2 regions of the Paenibacillus sp. UMB7766-LJ446 genome follow, and region 1 is predicted to be linked to the other one. Evidence: riboswitches for the same ligand, from Rfam matches in the RefSeq annotation. Region 1 holds a riboswitch; the other holds the start of a gene.
What was found. Region 1 has a riboswitch for cyclic di-AMP ahead of QP794_RS00495 (C40 family peptidase). Riboswitches for the same ligand answer to the same signal wherever they lie in the genome.

Region 1 (8,151 bases):
TGTGAGAAAGCCAAAACCCATTACTCTCTGGGCAGATCGGTCAATGAACTGAAAAAAATGTATTTGCAATTTCCGAGCCAGAATTAGGTTCTGGAGAGGGAAAAGAAAGAAGCCGCTGGGTTATCAGCGGCTTTTGTTATGTTAAGGGAAGAGATGTATTCAACCATATCGTTCATTGTTATAGATGTTTTTTGCGCCCGCGAAAGCTTCCCCATCGATCCATTATTAATTTTGCACCCCAGAACAGTGCCAAACTGCCGAAAATGGGGTAAAGGATAGAGAGCAGTGAACTGAATCCAAACTGGCTGAGCGAATAACATAAGAGCATGATAGCCAGGATGATCAGTTTGGGATGTACTCGGACATGCTGTCTGAGTTGGAGGGTCATTCCATAAATATCGGCTACAAACGTACTGAAGATTTCCATGAAAATCAGGGATACATAGATTGACTGGACGACCCATCCAAGTTGAAAGGCAATGCTGCCCATTGGAATTTCAAATTGCGTGATGCCAGGCATCTGGGCTGACATGGCAAAGTGAGCTGCCATAAGCATGAATCCTACACCAATCCCGCCTAGAACGCCGCCCCATTTCAGTACTTTTCGGCTGCGAATCTGATTCCCCACCGGAACGAGTACAGCTTGGGCAAGTGCCAGGTTGAATGAAGTATACAACAGAGGCGATAACCAGACCTGGATTGGATTGCTGTCAGTGGTTAAGGTAATAAATCGGTTTGCGCCGGGATGATGTATGGTGCTGGTGATCATAAGGAGGGAAAGCAGGAGCATCATGGGCACCACGATACTGTTCATTTGCAGGATGGCCTGAATGCCGCGTCCAAGCAGCAGATATGTACCGATAAGTGTAACAATTAGACCTGTCTGGTAATGGAGCCCCAGATGCTCTACAAAGACCGATCCGGCTCCGGCCAACATGACACTGTTTACTCCAATGAGAATCAGGAGAGTCACCCAGGTAATCCAATTTCCTGCTTTTTGACCGAATAGATGCTTGTTAAGATCCTCGTAAGAGCGAGAGCCGGTATCATGGGCAATTAGCATCATTTTTGTACCTAACCAGATAAAGAGTATGGTCGATAAGCCAATGGTAATGGTGGCCCATTTGCCATACTGGGTAAAAAACTGCAATATCTCCTGCCCTGTTGCAAAGCCGGCTCCTACTACCGTTCCAATGTATGTAAATGCGATCTGCAGCACCCGAAATGCCTGTTTCATGTGTTTCCCCTCTCAGGCCCCTGAATAGTTTGGACATGCGGGTGCCATGGTACAAGGTATGCTTGACCCATCAAAGTCATGACAATTGAAGTGCGGCATGGGGTCATTTACATGCTCTGGACAAGAGTAAAGGCAATTTCGCTTGAACTGTTAGCCGGATCTATGATACTTTTACGTCATAGGATAGGCTTGGGAGGTCAAATTATGGAAGTATTGAAACAACGGATTTTACAAGAAGGTGTAGTCATGTCAGATCAGGTGCTGAAGCTGGATGGTCTGCTGAATCACCAGATTGATCCTGCATTGACGATGGAAATGGGACGTGAATTTGCCGCTCGTTTCCGTGAAAGTGGTGTAACTCGGGTCATTACTGTGGAGTCTTCGGGAATTCCGGTGGCCTTTGCTGCCGCATATGAACTGGGTGTTCCGCTGGTATTCGCCCGTCGCAAAAAAACACTTTTGGCTGACCCCGATGCCTACTGTGAAAGAGTGCCTTCTTTTACCAAAGGAATCGTAACGGATATTATGGTATCCCGTGAATATATTCATGAGAATGATCGTATTTTGTTCATTGACGATATTATTGCCAATGGTGATGCTGCCCGCGGCGTTATTAAAATTATTGAACGTTCGGGTGCGGAGCTGGTTGGATTCGGTGTCGTGGTCGAAAAATGTTTTCAGGCTGGAGCGCGTACGATTCGTGAGCAGGGCATCCCGGTTGAAGCGTTGGTGCGCATTCGTTCATTGAACGACGGCACCGTGCAATTTGACGATAACGAAATGTGACTTTTTAAAGGAAAAAGTGCCTATTTTTATAACAATGCCTTTGCATGACCGCTGATTTCATTTATAATGGGGTTATGTTAGGGAGAGGAGGCAACACCATGGGTAACCAACCGGCAACAGAACAATTTTTTATTGATAAGCTGGCGGAATCGAAAGTACATTTTGAGCGTGCCCTGGATTGTAAACATACGGAATTCGATGACCTTTATCCCTATATGATTGAACATCCTCAATTTTTCTGGTACAAACGCTACGTTGCCTGGTCAGAATTGCTGACGATTGTAGGCTTGTGCGAAGAGTTGTCCTTCTCTTGGAAAGAACAATTTACACCGCATCAAGTGGAGTACCTTGAAGAACGTGTGATGTCCGCCAAAGTGCTTGATTTTTGGTTTGAGAAGAACGACAGCAAAGAGCACGCGCAGCGGTAACTTTCAGTCGGGACATACTTTCGAATGACATGACAGTCCAATACAGTCACGTGAGACCTAAATGACTTTTCATTTAGGTCTCTTTTTGTAAATAATTTTTATGGAGAAAGTAGGCGTCGAGAATATGATCAGTGATGCAGAATTGGATGCACTGCGTTTATCGGGTGAAAAAGTAAGGGTGATTCGGGACGAGATTCAGTCCAATGATGTGACAGGCATTGTCGTAGCCTGGGACGGGGAGCAGGTACTCATTCGCCGTCAGAATCGTCGTGTGGTCAAGCTTGATCGGAATTATCAGTACCAGTTGTTCAGCGAACCACGCAAGAGCCTGCTCGAAGAATAGGACATGCGTTTTAGGTTCATTTACCATGGATGTTTTGGCATAATTGCACCTCTCGGGAGAGAAGATAGGTACAGTGAGAGTTTGTAACATATCAGCCGAGAGGATGTGCGGTAACCATGACACTGATGAATGATAAGGTTCATGCCTATAAAGATCAGATGGGTGAATTAAGCGACGTGCTGCCTGCAGTGGTGAAGTCTTATCATGAGTTCACTGGAGAATGTTTTCAGGCAGGAGCGGTTGATGCCAAGACCAAACAGCTGATTGCCCTGGGCATTGGATTGTTTGCCAATAATGAGGTATGTACGTTCTACCATGTGGAAGAGGCACGTGCCAAAGGAGCGACCGATCAGGAGATTATGGAGACGGTGGCTGTGGCTGGAGCCGTAGGCGGAGGCCATGCGCTGTCTCAGGGTGCAATGAGAGTACAGAAGGCTTTACATTAACCTATATATTGCAGAACAATATTGTCCAGCTTTCTGTAGAAATATAGGGCAGACAAAGAAAAGGCTCCGGTGATAACCGAAGCCTTTTCGTGTTCTTATATTTTGCCCAGCATTTTGTTATACATAAACTGTCCTGTTACCCGGCGAGCTGTTACGTAACGATCATTAAAGTAAGGATTGGATAATTGAGTGATGCTTACACCCTTGCTACTTGAAGCGTGAGCGAACTGTCCGCCACCGATATATACACCTGTATGTGAAATGCCATTACCCATCGTATTAAAGAACACCAGGTCACCTGTACGCAGATTAGCTTTGGATACCGGCGTGCCAGCCTTGGCTTGCTGCTGCGAAGTGCGTGGCAATTCAATGCTGTATTTGTTGAAAATATATCTCATAAATCCCGAGCAATCAAACCCGGCGAGCGTAGTGCCACCCCATTTGTAAGGTATGCCTGTCATGTTGTTTACCACGGTGTTAATACTGCTTGCCTCAGTGCTTGTTGCCCCGGATGTAAATAGTACTGCTGCTCCAAAAATGGAGATGATAAGCTTTTTCAAAATTTGTGTTCTCCCTTCGATGCCTACGGAGTTAGCTAAGGGTTCGGTAGAAGGTTCCCTATATTTCCTATGTATAAGAATAATTCACCCAAAATGGTTCCCCCGTTTTCAAACATGAAACTCGGCAAATGAATAATTAAGTTTTTGTAACCTTTTGAAACTATATTGCATAAATGCGAAAATGTCAAACCTGTTTTAATGTTTTCTTAGCACCTCAATGTTAACGGAATTCTGACTTTTTATGTTGAAAAAACTCGAATGTTGGATTCTAATCGATGACAAAAAAGTAACTACTGTTTCAACGGGAGAGAAATTGGACAATGTATTGGTTATATTACATACATTGAAGTGGGAAATTATATTTTTTTGTTGACACTAATTACCTGCACATGATATATTATTTCTTGTCGCCGCGATATAATTTCTCGGAGATACGACATACGCGGTCGTGGCGGAATTGGCAGACGCGCACGGTTCAGGTCCGTGTGGGCTAACCCCCGTGGAGGTTCGAGTCCTCTCGACCGCATCATAATGTATCACGAAAAAGGTTCCTAGAATGGCATTGATGCCTTCAGGAGCCTTTTTTATTTGCTTACCGATTTTAGTCGTTGCTCGTCCTGATTGTTTGTTTATTTATCCAGTAATGGAAAAAGGTTCGTTATGCGACGATTTGCCCCTGTATTTCAGGTTAATTGTACGTAAAATACCGAATTGTACCTATTCCAGGGATCCCTCATCCACTATTCTCTTCTCGTATGGAAGCGCTATCAACAAGGATTTGAACGACCAAATTCAGAGGGGGTAGGGATAATTTGAAACGAATCGGAAAAAGGATGGCAATGTGTTTTATGGTATTCATGATTGCAGCAGTGCAGTTCGGAATGATCGGAACGACAGGCAATGTGGCACAAGCAGCAGATAAAAGTCTGGCCCAGAAGCCGTATATGGGCTGGAGCAGTTACAGCATGCAGGTATATGACGGGGCGGGTAACTGGACATCGGCCGAGAGCATTAAGAAGCAATCGGACGCCATGCGTGAGAAGCTGCAAGCTCATGGATATGAATACATTAATATTGATGCTGGCTGGAACGGTGACGAGGATGAATACGGCCGTCCGATCCCGAGTTCTGTTCTTTATCCGAACGGATTTCAGGAGGTTATTGATTATGTTCATAATAACGGACAGAAGATCGGGATCTATCTGATTCCGGGGTTATCAATTACTGCTTATAATAAAAATCTTGAGGTTTATGGGACGGGTGGAGCATGTCGTATGCAGGATATTGCGGTAAAGCCGCTCGTTGTAATGGATGCTTGGGATTCATACACTTACAAAATTGATTTTTCGAACCCTTGCTCACAGAAGTACATTGACTCCATCGTGGATCTTCTTGGTGAGTGGGGCATCAACTTTGTCAAATTCGACAGTGTGACTCCAGGGTCAGGCATCAATAACCTGAGCCGGGATGCACGCGGTGATGTGGAGGCATGGTCCAAAGCACTGGATAGAAATAACATCTGGTTTGAGCTTTCCTGGGCGCTTGACCACAACTACGTGGACGTCTGGAAAAAGTATGCAAATGGCTGGCGGATTGATTGGGATATTGAAGCCTACGATAGCAGTAAGGGGTTGACTGAATGGTCGAGTATTTCACGCTTATTCCCCATAGCGGCCATCTGGTGGCGTGATGCAGGGCCAGGGGGTTGGAATGATTTCGACTCCCTGAATATCGGGAATGGCTCTATGGATGGTCTGACCAAGGACGAGCGCCAGACTGCCATGACGTTCTGGTCCATCTCTTCAGCGCCCCTCTATACCGGAAATGACTTGACACGATTGGACAGCTATGGACTTCAATTACTTACTAATGATGAAGTCATTGCGGTCAATCAGGCCGGACGTCCAGGCCATCCGGTATCCATAGATACCAAGCAGCAGGTTTGGTATGCCAATAACGGAGATGGTACGTACAGCGTAGCTCTGTTCAATCTGGGCAATCGGAGTGCCGAAGTAAAAGTGAAATGGAGTGATCTTGGACTGGAAGGTCCAGCTTCAGTTCGTGACCTTTGGAGTCATTCCGAATTGGGAACTTTTAATACGGAATTCAGTGGCGGCGTGCTGGAACCCCATGCCTCCCGAATGCTTAAGGTAACCGCACTGAGCGGCACATCAGCCGTTAATGATGATGATACAGGCATGCACTATAGTGGGGATTGGAAGCGTAACGGAGGCAAGGAGCAAATCGATGGCAAACAGGATCTGAGCATCGCTATTTCGGATTCTTCGAACACTAGTCCAGCGAATATAAATACGCAGCAAGGATCTGACCTAGACGCTGGATCTGAACGTGCCGCGAATGCAGAAAATGAAATTGCAGCAAATGCTGCTGCCATGGATGCTGCTGCCGTGACCGATGTGGTTTACATTAATGATGATGACAACCATATTCAATATACGGGTTCATGGAGTCCAAACACCGGCAGAGGTTTTGGGGATTACAAAGATGATGTACATTTTACGGAAACAGACGGTGATTCTTTTGAATATACCTTTACTGGAACAGGCATTGACCTGCTGACGGAGAAAGATCAAGGGCTGGGAGAAATGATAGTCACACTCGATAATGGAACGCCTGAAACGGTTAGCTCTAATACGAGTGGTGAGCGAGAGGCCCAACAGGTGCTGTATAGTGCGGCCGGATTGGATAACGGTTTGCATACCTTGAAGGTAGTCAAAGGATCGGGCCGATATATGCTGCTGGATGCGCTTAGAGTAACAACGGAAATTGCCACAGGAGTACAGAACAGCACCATTAGTCCGGCTTTTGCCGACTTTGACAAGGCAACTGAACAACAGAAGGACATTGCTGTTACACTGTCATTGAACGGAAACACATTAACTGGCATTGAAAATGACGGAGCAATGCTCAGTGAAGACAACTACACGGTGGTCGATGATAAGTTGAACATCAAGAAAGAATATCTCACCCAATTGCCTGTAGGAACGAAAGACTTAAGCGTCACTTTCAGCGCTGGTGATCCGCAGACTCTTGTAGTTAAAGTCAGTGATACAACGGGCATTCGTTATGCACTCATCAATAATGACGATCCAGCCATTAAATACAATGGCTCTTGGTCCCGCAGCACGGGGAGAGGCATGGGTGACTATAAGGATGATGTACAATATACCGAGACAAACGGTGATTCCTTTGAGTATACCTTCCGAGGTACAGGGATCCAGTTGTTCACGGAGGTAGACCAGTCACAGGGGGATATGGATATCTATGTGGACGGTCAGTTCAAGGAAACGGTCAGTGCGTATCGCAACGGACGATTGGCACAGCAGAACCTGTACAGCATCTCGGGCCTTCCGGATGGACAGCACACACTGAAGGCCGTCAAGAAGTCGGGTAGGTTCATGCTACTTGATATGCTCAAGGTTGAGCTTCCGAATATGATTAATCCGGTGAATGCGAGCTTTGACAAATTAGCTTCCGCTCAGGCTGATATTGATGTAACGCTGCTGAAACAGGTGGAAAGCTTCAAGGGTGTTACCAACGGCTCTAATGAATTGATTCGGGGCACTGATTACACATTGAATGGAGAGCACGTTACACTGAGCAAAACATATCTAGCTGCCCAGCCCGTGGGAACGTTGAATCTCAGTTTTTCCTTCGGCGGTGATTATCTCAATGACGTACATTCTACGACGGCGAATGGAGATTTCTTCGAATACACCTTCAAAGGGACCGGAATAAGCTTGATTACACCTACTGGACCCGAGCAGGGAGAAGTGGATATTTATGTCGACGGACAACTGAAGCAAACTGTGAACGTATATAGTCCAAGTCGGCAAATGATGCAGGAGATTTACAGCATTTCGGGTCTGACAAAAGGCCAGCATACACTCAAAGTTGTTAAGAAATCCGGTGATCTCATGCTGGCCGACCAACTGAAATTTGCTGTCCCTACCGGAAATGGAGAACCAACAAATCCGTCGAATCCAGGTGGGCCATCCAATCCGGGTGCACCATCCAATCCAGGCGGACCATCGACTCCAGTCGTCCAGCCTTCAGATACTTCTGTGCCATCACCAACTCCGGAATCTGGCACACCAGAGGCGGGACCAAGTACTGGCAATGGTCAGGATATTCAGTATAAGGCCTATATTCAAGGATATCCGGGTGGTTTGTTCAAGCCGGATAACAAGCTCACCCGTGCAGAGATGGCAACCATACTGGCAATGGTATCTGAGAAAGAAGCCACAGGACCTGCTATTTCATTCAGTGATGTTAAGTCTGAATATTGGGGAGCTGACGCCATTGCCAAGGTAAGCAAACTGGGGCTGAT
Region 2 (8,151 bases), on a different contig from region 1:
ATCCCGAGTATGATCTGGAAATTGATTTTCCATCGGATAATCCGTATGATGTGTTTCGTCCGGATGAATCGACGGACAAACAGATTCTGCTGCTTGATCGGCAAGACAAGTTACATGAGTTGTCAGAGATGTCCGACATCGTCCGTTCAATCAGTGGTCTTCATCGGGGAAAACATCACTTGTATTATCCGCAAAATAAGGTGGATGCGATTGTTCATGAATTACCGTCCCATATACGCCCCTATTTCTCACATTAAATGGTGTGCAATGCTGTTGATGAGTCATGATGCAAAAGGCTTTCTAAAAGAGCTATTTTCATGATACAGTAATCTGCTTTAATGGAGAGTACATGTAGATCGACATAATTTTGTAATCAGAGCAATTAGAATACAACTCAGCCGACTAAAATTAAGCAACATATAGATATGAAAGAACTCGTTCGCTCTACATGTTGTGCTCAATGAACGAATGAAATGAAATATAGATAATAGCACGATCTAATTAGTAATATTTATTTCTGGTTAAGATCTGCAGAGTGGATAAAGAAGAGATCGTCGTTCATTCGACACGAAGGGAGAAATACAAAATGATGTTGTTCGACACACATACCCACCTGGATGCTCCACAATTCGACGAGGACCGCGAGGAAATGATTCAGCGTGCTGTGGATGCAGGCGTTGGCCGCATGATTAACGTAGGCTTTAACCGGGAGACCATTCCAACCACGATGAAGCTGGCTGAAACCTATGATTTTATATATGCGGCAGTAGGTTGGCACCCTGTAGATGCGATCACGATGCAGGAGGGCGATCTGGAATGGATTGCATCTTTATGCAAGCATGAAAAAGTGGTAGCCATTGGTGAAATTGGTCTAGACTATTATTGGGACACTTCACCGAAAGAGGTTCAACATCGCGTATTACGACAACAGATTGGACTGGCTCGTGAGTTGAATATGCCGATTGTCATTCACAACCGGGATGCGCATGAGGATATTGTAAAGATTCTGCGTGAAGAAAAGGCTGGAGAAGTAGGCGGTGTCATGCACTCGTTCTCTGGCAGCTGGGAAACGGCAAAAATGTGCCTGGATTTGGGCTTCCATCTTTCCTTTGGAGGGCCAATCACGTTCAAAAATGCGAAGCAGCCGAAAGAGGTACTTGAGAAGGTTCCTATGGACCGATTTTTCATCGAAACTGATGCTCCTTATTTGACACCTCACCCTTATCGTGGAAAACGAAATGAGACAGCGCATGTACGTCTGGTTGCAGAAGCAGCTGCGGAAATTAAAGGCATTTCGGTAGAGGAAATTGCAGCAATAACGACCAGAAATGCCATGGAACGATTTGGGATTCGTTAAAATATCGAGCAAAACGGGTGAAAAAGTGAGGTAGACGGAGTTAATTTGCTTTTTGATCCAAATAAATCAAGAATATTACAATATTTTAACCAAATATTTAGAAAAACGTACTTGAACAACGCTTTACAACATGCATAGAAACAGGATATCATCTTTTCAGTGAATTGTTGTGCGGAAAATTGGACAGATGTTCGGGGGATGAACAAAGGGACACTTTCCGATGAAACAACATTACTTTCATGAATCAGTCTCGCTGAGTCTCCGTTAACGGAGAGCGGGGGAACCAATAGGGCTTAAACATCGGTGATTTCAGCCGATGCGCAACATGCGCTGACCCAAAAGCAGCGTATAAATCTGCGAAGCCGTATTTGATTTCTTCTTTGGGTCTCGGGGTGAATTCAAGGGCGTCCGCCATGAGCGGGTGACCGGAGATAGGGCGGCTCTCTTTCGCCCGAACCCGACAGCTAACCTCGCAAGCGGAAAAAGAGAGGCAACCTCGTGCATGAATTTCCGATATTCAGAATCATTCGGAAGCCACGAAAGAGTTCCTCTTAAACTCTTTCTTTGGCTTTTTTGTTTTTGAATAAAAGAAATACTGTCATCATACGGTAAGTATTCAGGAGGATGACATCATGTTGCGAAGATTGATTCATGGTGCAGAACCGGATTATGTTGGTCCGATCTGTGTTCTGTAGAAAATTTGGTATAGTCGCGTCAAAGACATCATGCATTACTTTAGACGGCGAGGCTATGAAGGAGGACGGAGAAGTGGGCACATTCCAACCAGAAGAGACCCATGAGTCACGATCATCCAGTAAGTCTTTCGCGTTGCGGTGGAAGCATGAGAACTTGCGTCAAATGGCATTGATCGCGATTTTCTCAATTGCGCTTACAATCATGATCTTGTTAGTCGTTTACGGTCAGGCCGGGAAACAAATTTCACTGGTTATTGATGGCAAAGCTCAAGCGGTAGAGACTCGTACAGGAATGCTTCAGGAAATGCTGGAGGAGCAGTCAATCACAGTCAGCCCTCACGATCAGGTATCCATGCCCTTGAACGGGGCGATCACAGATGGAGACCGCATCGTTATTGAGCGGGCAGTTCCAGTTAAGATTACGGCAGACGGAGACACCAAGACTCTGTATACAACCGATTCATCGGTAAAAGATGCGATTAAAAAATCAGGTATTCAGATTGCAAGTGAAGACAAAGTGTATCCTGCGCTGGGAACCACTGTTGAAGCGGATATGAAAATTCGGGTAGTGCGTGTAACCAAGCGTACGGTGGAAGTGGAACAGCCGATCGCTTATAAAGTGATCAAAACGGCTGACCCTAGCTTATACAAAGGCGACAATCGTGTCGTTGTGAGCGGTAAAGAAGGCACACTTGTACAGCATATTGAAAAAGTGTTCCAGGATGGAGAATTGGTCTCCAAAAAAATGGTGGGTAAATCGATCGCAACGAATCGCGTCGATAAAGTTATCGCCGTTGGCACCAAAGCAAAACCTGTTGTGAAAGAGCCAGTGATTCAGACGGTATCGGCGCAGACTTCTACAACCAAAACAGCAACAACCACGAACTCGAAGAAAACCGCTGCCTCGGGCAGCAAAGTAATTACCGTCTCAGGCAATTCTTTTAAATATTCAAAAGTATTGAAAAATGTATCCATGACGGCATACTCTTCTGAAGAGCCCGGTATCGGCACAAAAACAGCATCAGGCACTCGGGTAACCGAGGGACGTACCATTGCGGTTGATCCCAAAATCATTCCGATTGGCTGGTGGGTGTATATCGAGGGCCTTGGCTTCCGTCGTGCGGAAGACACCGGTGGTGCCATTAAAGGCAACAAAATTGATGTGTATTATGATAGTGTGAAGCATGCCCTGAACTTCGGACGGAAGAAAGGCAAGACGGTATATGTGATTGGTCCGGTGAAGCCGGAAGCGAACTAAAATCGTTTTACTTTGAAATGGGAATGCTATAAAATATAAGCATGAATGATTCATGCGGAATATGCGGCGGAGGGGTCTGAATTCAGTCTCCCCCGCCGTTTGGCAGAGAAGAGGATATTCCTCTTCTTTTTGCGTTAGAAAGGAAGAAATGGAACATGATAAAAGAAGTGATCGTGGTGGAAGGCCGTGATGACACCGTAGCCATTCGCCGTGCGGTTCAGGCAGATACAATTGAGACCGGTGGATCGGCCATCAACCAGCGCATTCTAAAGCGGATTGCACTTGCGCAAGAGAGACGTGGTGTCATCGTACTGACAGACCCGGATCACGCGGGTGAACGTATTCGTAAAATCATTGCCAATAAAGTACCTGGTTGCAAGCATGCCTTCATTCCGGAGGCGGATGCTACGCGTAAAGGCGACATCGGAGTGGAGAACGCCTCACCGGAGGCGATTCGTCATGCACTGGCTCGTGTGCATACGTCATATGAAGGCGCACCAAGTCTGATCGATTGGGAGGATCTGATTGCGGCGGGACTGATTGTGCACCCACAGGCTGCTGCACGTCGCATGGAGATGGGCAATTTGCTGGGCATCGGTTATTGCAACGGCAAGCAGTTCCACAAGCGGTTGAGTGTATTCCAGATTACCCGGGAAGAGTTCTCCGAAGCATTATCGCAAATTGAACGTGAAGGATTGTGAGCGTATGAAGGGCATGGAAGAAACCGTAGAGATTGCAACACCCAAACGGACCAAAGAAATTATTCAAAGACACGGATTTTCATTCAAGAAGAGCCTGGGTCAGAACTTTCTGATCGATCAAAATATATTGAACAAAATTGTAAATGCAGCTGATTTGGACGAGTCCAAAGGCGCACTTGAGATCGGACCGGGTATTGGTGCACTCACAGAACGTCTGGCTCGGGTTGCCGGGCCTGTAACGGCTGTAGAGATTGATCAGCGACTGCTGCCGATTCTGGGGGAAGTGATGGAGCCTTATCCGAACGTTCGTGTGCATCACGGGGATGTGCTGAAACTGGATCTGGCTGAGCTGTTCCGTACGGATTTTGGAACGGTAGATAAAGTGAGTGTTGTAGCCAATCTGCCTTATTATGTAACGACGCCAATCATGATGAAGCTGCTCGAAGAGAAGCTGCCTGTGGACAGCATTGTGGTCATGATCCAGAAGGAAGTGGCGGAACGTATGGCTGCTGCACCAGGATCAAAGGACTATGGCAGTCTGAGCATTGCGGTTCAGTACTACAGTATGCCGGAATTGGTCTGCATTGTACCGCCTACAGTCTTCATTCCGCAGCCTAATGTGGAATCGGCTGTAATCAAGCTGAAGGTGCGTGAGCAGCCTCCGGTTGAAATTCCCGACGAGGCACATTACTTCGAAGTGGTACAGGCTTCTTTTGCTCAGCGTAGAAAAACGATCTCGAATAATCTGAAAGCTCGTTTCTTCACAAAGGAGAACAGAGAACAGGCTGATCAGCTGTTGGAGCAGGCTGGCATTCAACCTTCGAGACGAGGGGAAACATTGAGTCTGCAGGAATACGCGACACTCAGTACCGTAATGTGGGAAGCAGGGGTACGCGCAGCTTTGTAAAAATTCGGATGAACCAATCCGGGTTTCTGCCCATACGATGGGGTAGAGGTGATTATGTTGATGAATATCGGAGACTTGGTCGTTCGAAAGTCATACGGTGGAGATGTGACTTTTCGGGTGGAAGGCCTCCAGTCGGACGGTGCCATCATTAAAGGGACCGAGTTCCGGCTGTTAGCCGATTCCCCTGTGGACGATTTGATACAGGTTCCTTATGAACCGCAGAGTGCCAAGACAAGGCAGGCCCATGTGAAGGCACATCAGACGCTTTCGCGCCTGCAGCAGAATCGGATGGAACAGGCTGAGCGTAATCTTGAAGGCTTGGTACCGGAATGGTCTGTCCAACAAGACCCTGCTTATTTCGAGATGCCTGGCAAAGTGCTGCACCTGGATGGCGATCCCAATTATCTGAAGAAAAGCATGAATCTTTATGAGCAACTTCGTGTTCCCGCAGAGGGACAATATGTACACGAGTCTGCCATGGCGGACACTTTATATCGTCTGCTTCCCAAAGTGCGTCCCGATATCGTCGTCATTACCGGCCATGACGGGGTACTCAAGACTCGTCAGCCCTATGACTTATATAGTCTGGGAAGCTACAAGAATTCGCAAAATTTCGTATCAGCCATTCAGGTGGCTAGGCAATATGAACGTCATCTGGATGCGCTCACGATTGTAGCTGGCGCGTGTCAGTCCCATTTTGAAGCCTTGCTGCGGGCTGGGGCAAACTTTGCGAGTTCACCAGGCAGAATTCTCATTCATGCCCTTGACCCGGTCTATGTGGCAGCCAAGGCAGCCTTCACGTCGGTGCGGGAAACAGTTAACATGAACGACGTTCTGCATAACACGATCAGTGGTAGCCAGGGTGTGGGCGGCGTTGAGACACGGGGAAGTTATCGGGTAGGTCTGCCGGGATTGAACGATTTATCCACGTTAAAAGTGAATCCGTCAGCCGTCTAAAGATGGCGGAATAAAGTCCCTTTTTGGGGCTTTTTTTCTTTGTAAAAAAATTCATTGACAACAACTTTTTGATACTGATATAATAATTAGTTTTGATTTGACAATGACTGTAAAATCCGGTATAATGGACAAGAAAAGAGGTGGTCGTCGACAATGGCTAAAAATACGCTATTGGATATCAAACGCAATCTCGATGCACATATCGGTCAGAAAATTATGCTGCGGGCTAATGGTGGCCGCCGTAAGACCATTGAGCGTACGGGTGTATTGGAAGAAACGTACCCTTCTGTTTTTATTGTTAAGCTTGATGAGGAGCAAGAAACTTTCAAGCGAGTATCCTACAGTTATGCTGATATACTTACGGAATCGGTGGAAGTCATGGTATTTGATCCAGGCAGCCAGACGCATAGCCCCTACATGGAGACGTAAGTATCGATTTACGGCGATTCTGCCCTTCGGGCAGGTCGCTTTTTTTATTTTTTGGAAGTCACGCTCAATTCATCTGGAAGCCATATATGATCAGGAATGAGTCTGGGGAAGAAGCGGCATACTATTTGAACAGGTTTAAGGCATTTTCCTGGAGTAGCTCAAAGGAAATGAGCTTGGCCTGGGGGCAAATAGTCCCGAATACGACTGGACTTATCATGAATAAACATTTTGGAGGAGGATGATCCAATGAGCCGGAGAAGAAGTGTAATGTCGGATGAACTCAAGAATGAACTGGCGAAAGATCTAGGGTTCTATGATACGGTTCAGCAAGAAGGCTGGGGCGGAATCAAAGCCAAGGATGCGGGCAATATGGTGAAACGGGCCATTCAACTTGCGGAAGAGGCGGCACGCAAATCGTAATCCGGTTCAATCGGTTTGGAGAGCGGGGCAATCCGGCAGGAATGACCTCGCTTTTTCCCCATGGATGCGGAATAGAAATGACTTGACAGCCCCATTTTGATATAATATGTTAAGTTGTCTTAGGGAAAAGGTGAGGACGGGTGAACGCCTTGAAAATTTACGAAAAAGCGCCTGCTAAAATCAATTTGATGCTAGACGTTTTACATAAAAGAAGAGATGGATTTCACGAAGTTGAGATGATCATGACGATGGTGGATCTTGCCGATCGACTGGAGATGTCTGAGCTTCCTCGTGACACGATCTTTATCTCCAGTCAGGCGGGATATATCCCTCTGGATGAGAAGAATCTGGCTTTTCAGGCAGCCAGGCTTATTAAAGAGCGTTATGACGTGAGAACCGGAGTTCATATTCATCTGGATAAAAAAATTCCGGTGGCCGCTGGACTTGCTGGTGGCAGCAGTGATGCAGCAGCAACGCTCCGTGGATTGAATCGCCTCTGGCGTCTCAACATCCCGGATCAAGAACTGCAGGAGCTTGGAGCTGAACTGGGCTCGGATGTGCCTTTCTGCATTACAGGTGGAACAGCACTCGCCACAGGCCGTGGGGAGAAGCTCACACCGATGCCCAATCCTCCGCAATGCTGGGTGATCTTGGCCAAGCCTCCGATTAATGTATCCACTGCCGATGTCTATGGACGTTTCCGCAGCGACAAGATTGTTCGTCATCCGAGTGCTGCCAAAATGGAGCAGGCTATTCGAAATCAATCTTTTGCCGAAGTATGCGGGCAGATGGGAAATGTGCTTGAGGATGTAACCTTGAAGCTGTATCCGGAAGTTCAGCATCTGAAAGATGCCATGATACGGCTCGGAGCAGACGGAGTATTAATGTCTGGCAGCGGCCCAACCGTGTTTGGCCTGGTCTCTAAGGAGTCCAAGGTTGCACGGATCTACAATGGACTTCGAGGCTTCTGTAAAGAAGTATATGCCGTACGTATGCTAACTTAAAATTCGCTTTTATAATGTACAAACACGTATAAAGGTGGTATATTTTTAAATAATTATTCGGATTTGGATGTTTTCCGTGATCGTGAGGATGGATCTCTGTGAAGAAATTAAAACGAAGCGCAAGGCTGGTTGAAATGACGCAGTACTTATTGTCTAGACCGCATACGGTTATTCCGTTGACTACATTTGCCGAACGCTATGGAGCTGCGAAGTCGTCGATCAGTGAAGATTTGGCGATTATCAAGGAAGTGTTCGAAGAAGGTGGTTCGGGAGAACTGCATACACTGGCTGGAGCAGCCGGGGGAGTGAAGTGGATTCCAAAGGTGTCCAGAGAACTGGCACTGGCTTTTGCGGAACGACTTTCTACCCAGCTTGCACAGCCAGATCGGATACTCCCTGGTGAATACCTGTACATGTCCGACC

Region 2: it holds a riboswitch for cyclic di-AMP, as region 1 does, so the genes downstream of both, QP794_RS30965 (resuscitation-promoting factor) here and QP794_RS00495 (C40 family peptidase) in region 1, are expected to answer to the same signal.

The regions. Positions count from the first base shown of each region.
Region 1 covers NZ_JASOYM010000001.1:133,548-141,698, reverse strand. Annotated here, with positions in the region: gene QP794_RS00525 (glycosyltransferase family 4 protein) at 1-87, shown strand, start outside; gene QP794_RS00520 (YkvI family membrane protein) at 179-1,237, opposite strand; gene QP794_RS00515 (xanthine phosphoribosyltransferase) at 1,442-2,023, shown strand; gene QP794_RS00510 (hypothetical protein) at 2,122-2,451, shown strand; gene QP794_RS00505 (hypothetical protein) at 2,576-2,794, shown strand; gene QP794_RS00500 (carboxymuconolactone decarboxylase family protein) at 2,911-3,240, shown strand; gene QP794_RS00495 (C40 family peptidase) at 3,336-3,800, opposite strand; cyclic di-AMP (ydaO/yuaA leader) riboswitch at 3,806-3,937, opposite strand; tRNA gene QP794_RS00490 (tRNA-Leu) at 4,243-4,326, shown strand; gene QP794_RS00485 (S-layer homology domain-containing protein) at 4,658-8,151, shown strand, end outside.
Region 2 covers NZ_JASOYM010000020.1:14,036-22,186, forward strand. Annotated here, with positions in the region: gene QP794_RS30955 (HD domain-containing protein) at 1-257, shown strand, start outside; gene QP794_RS30960 (TatD family hydrolase) at 587-1,357, shown strand; cyclic di-AMP (ydaO/yuaA leader) riboswitch at 1,599-1,852, shown strand; gene QP794_RS30965 (resuscitation-promoting factor) at 2,126-3,310, shown strand; gene rnmV (ribonuclease M5) at 3,466-4,011, shown strand; gene rsmA (16S rRNA (adenine(1518)-N(6)/adenine(1519)-N(6))-dimethyltransferase RsmA) at 4,016-4,918, shown strand; gene yabG (sporulation peptidase YabG) at 4,979-5,875, shown strand; gene veg (biofilm formation stimulator Veg) at 6,029-6,304, shown strand; gene QP794_RS30990 (small, acid-soluble spore protein, alpha/beta type) at 6,551-6,724, shown strand; gene ispE (4-(cytidine 5'-diphospho)-2-C-methyl-D-erythritol kinase) at 6,874-7,728, shown strand; gene purR (pur operon repressor) at 7,827-8,151, shown strand, end outside.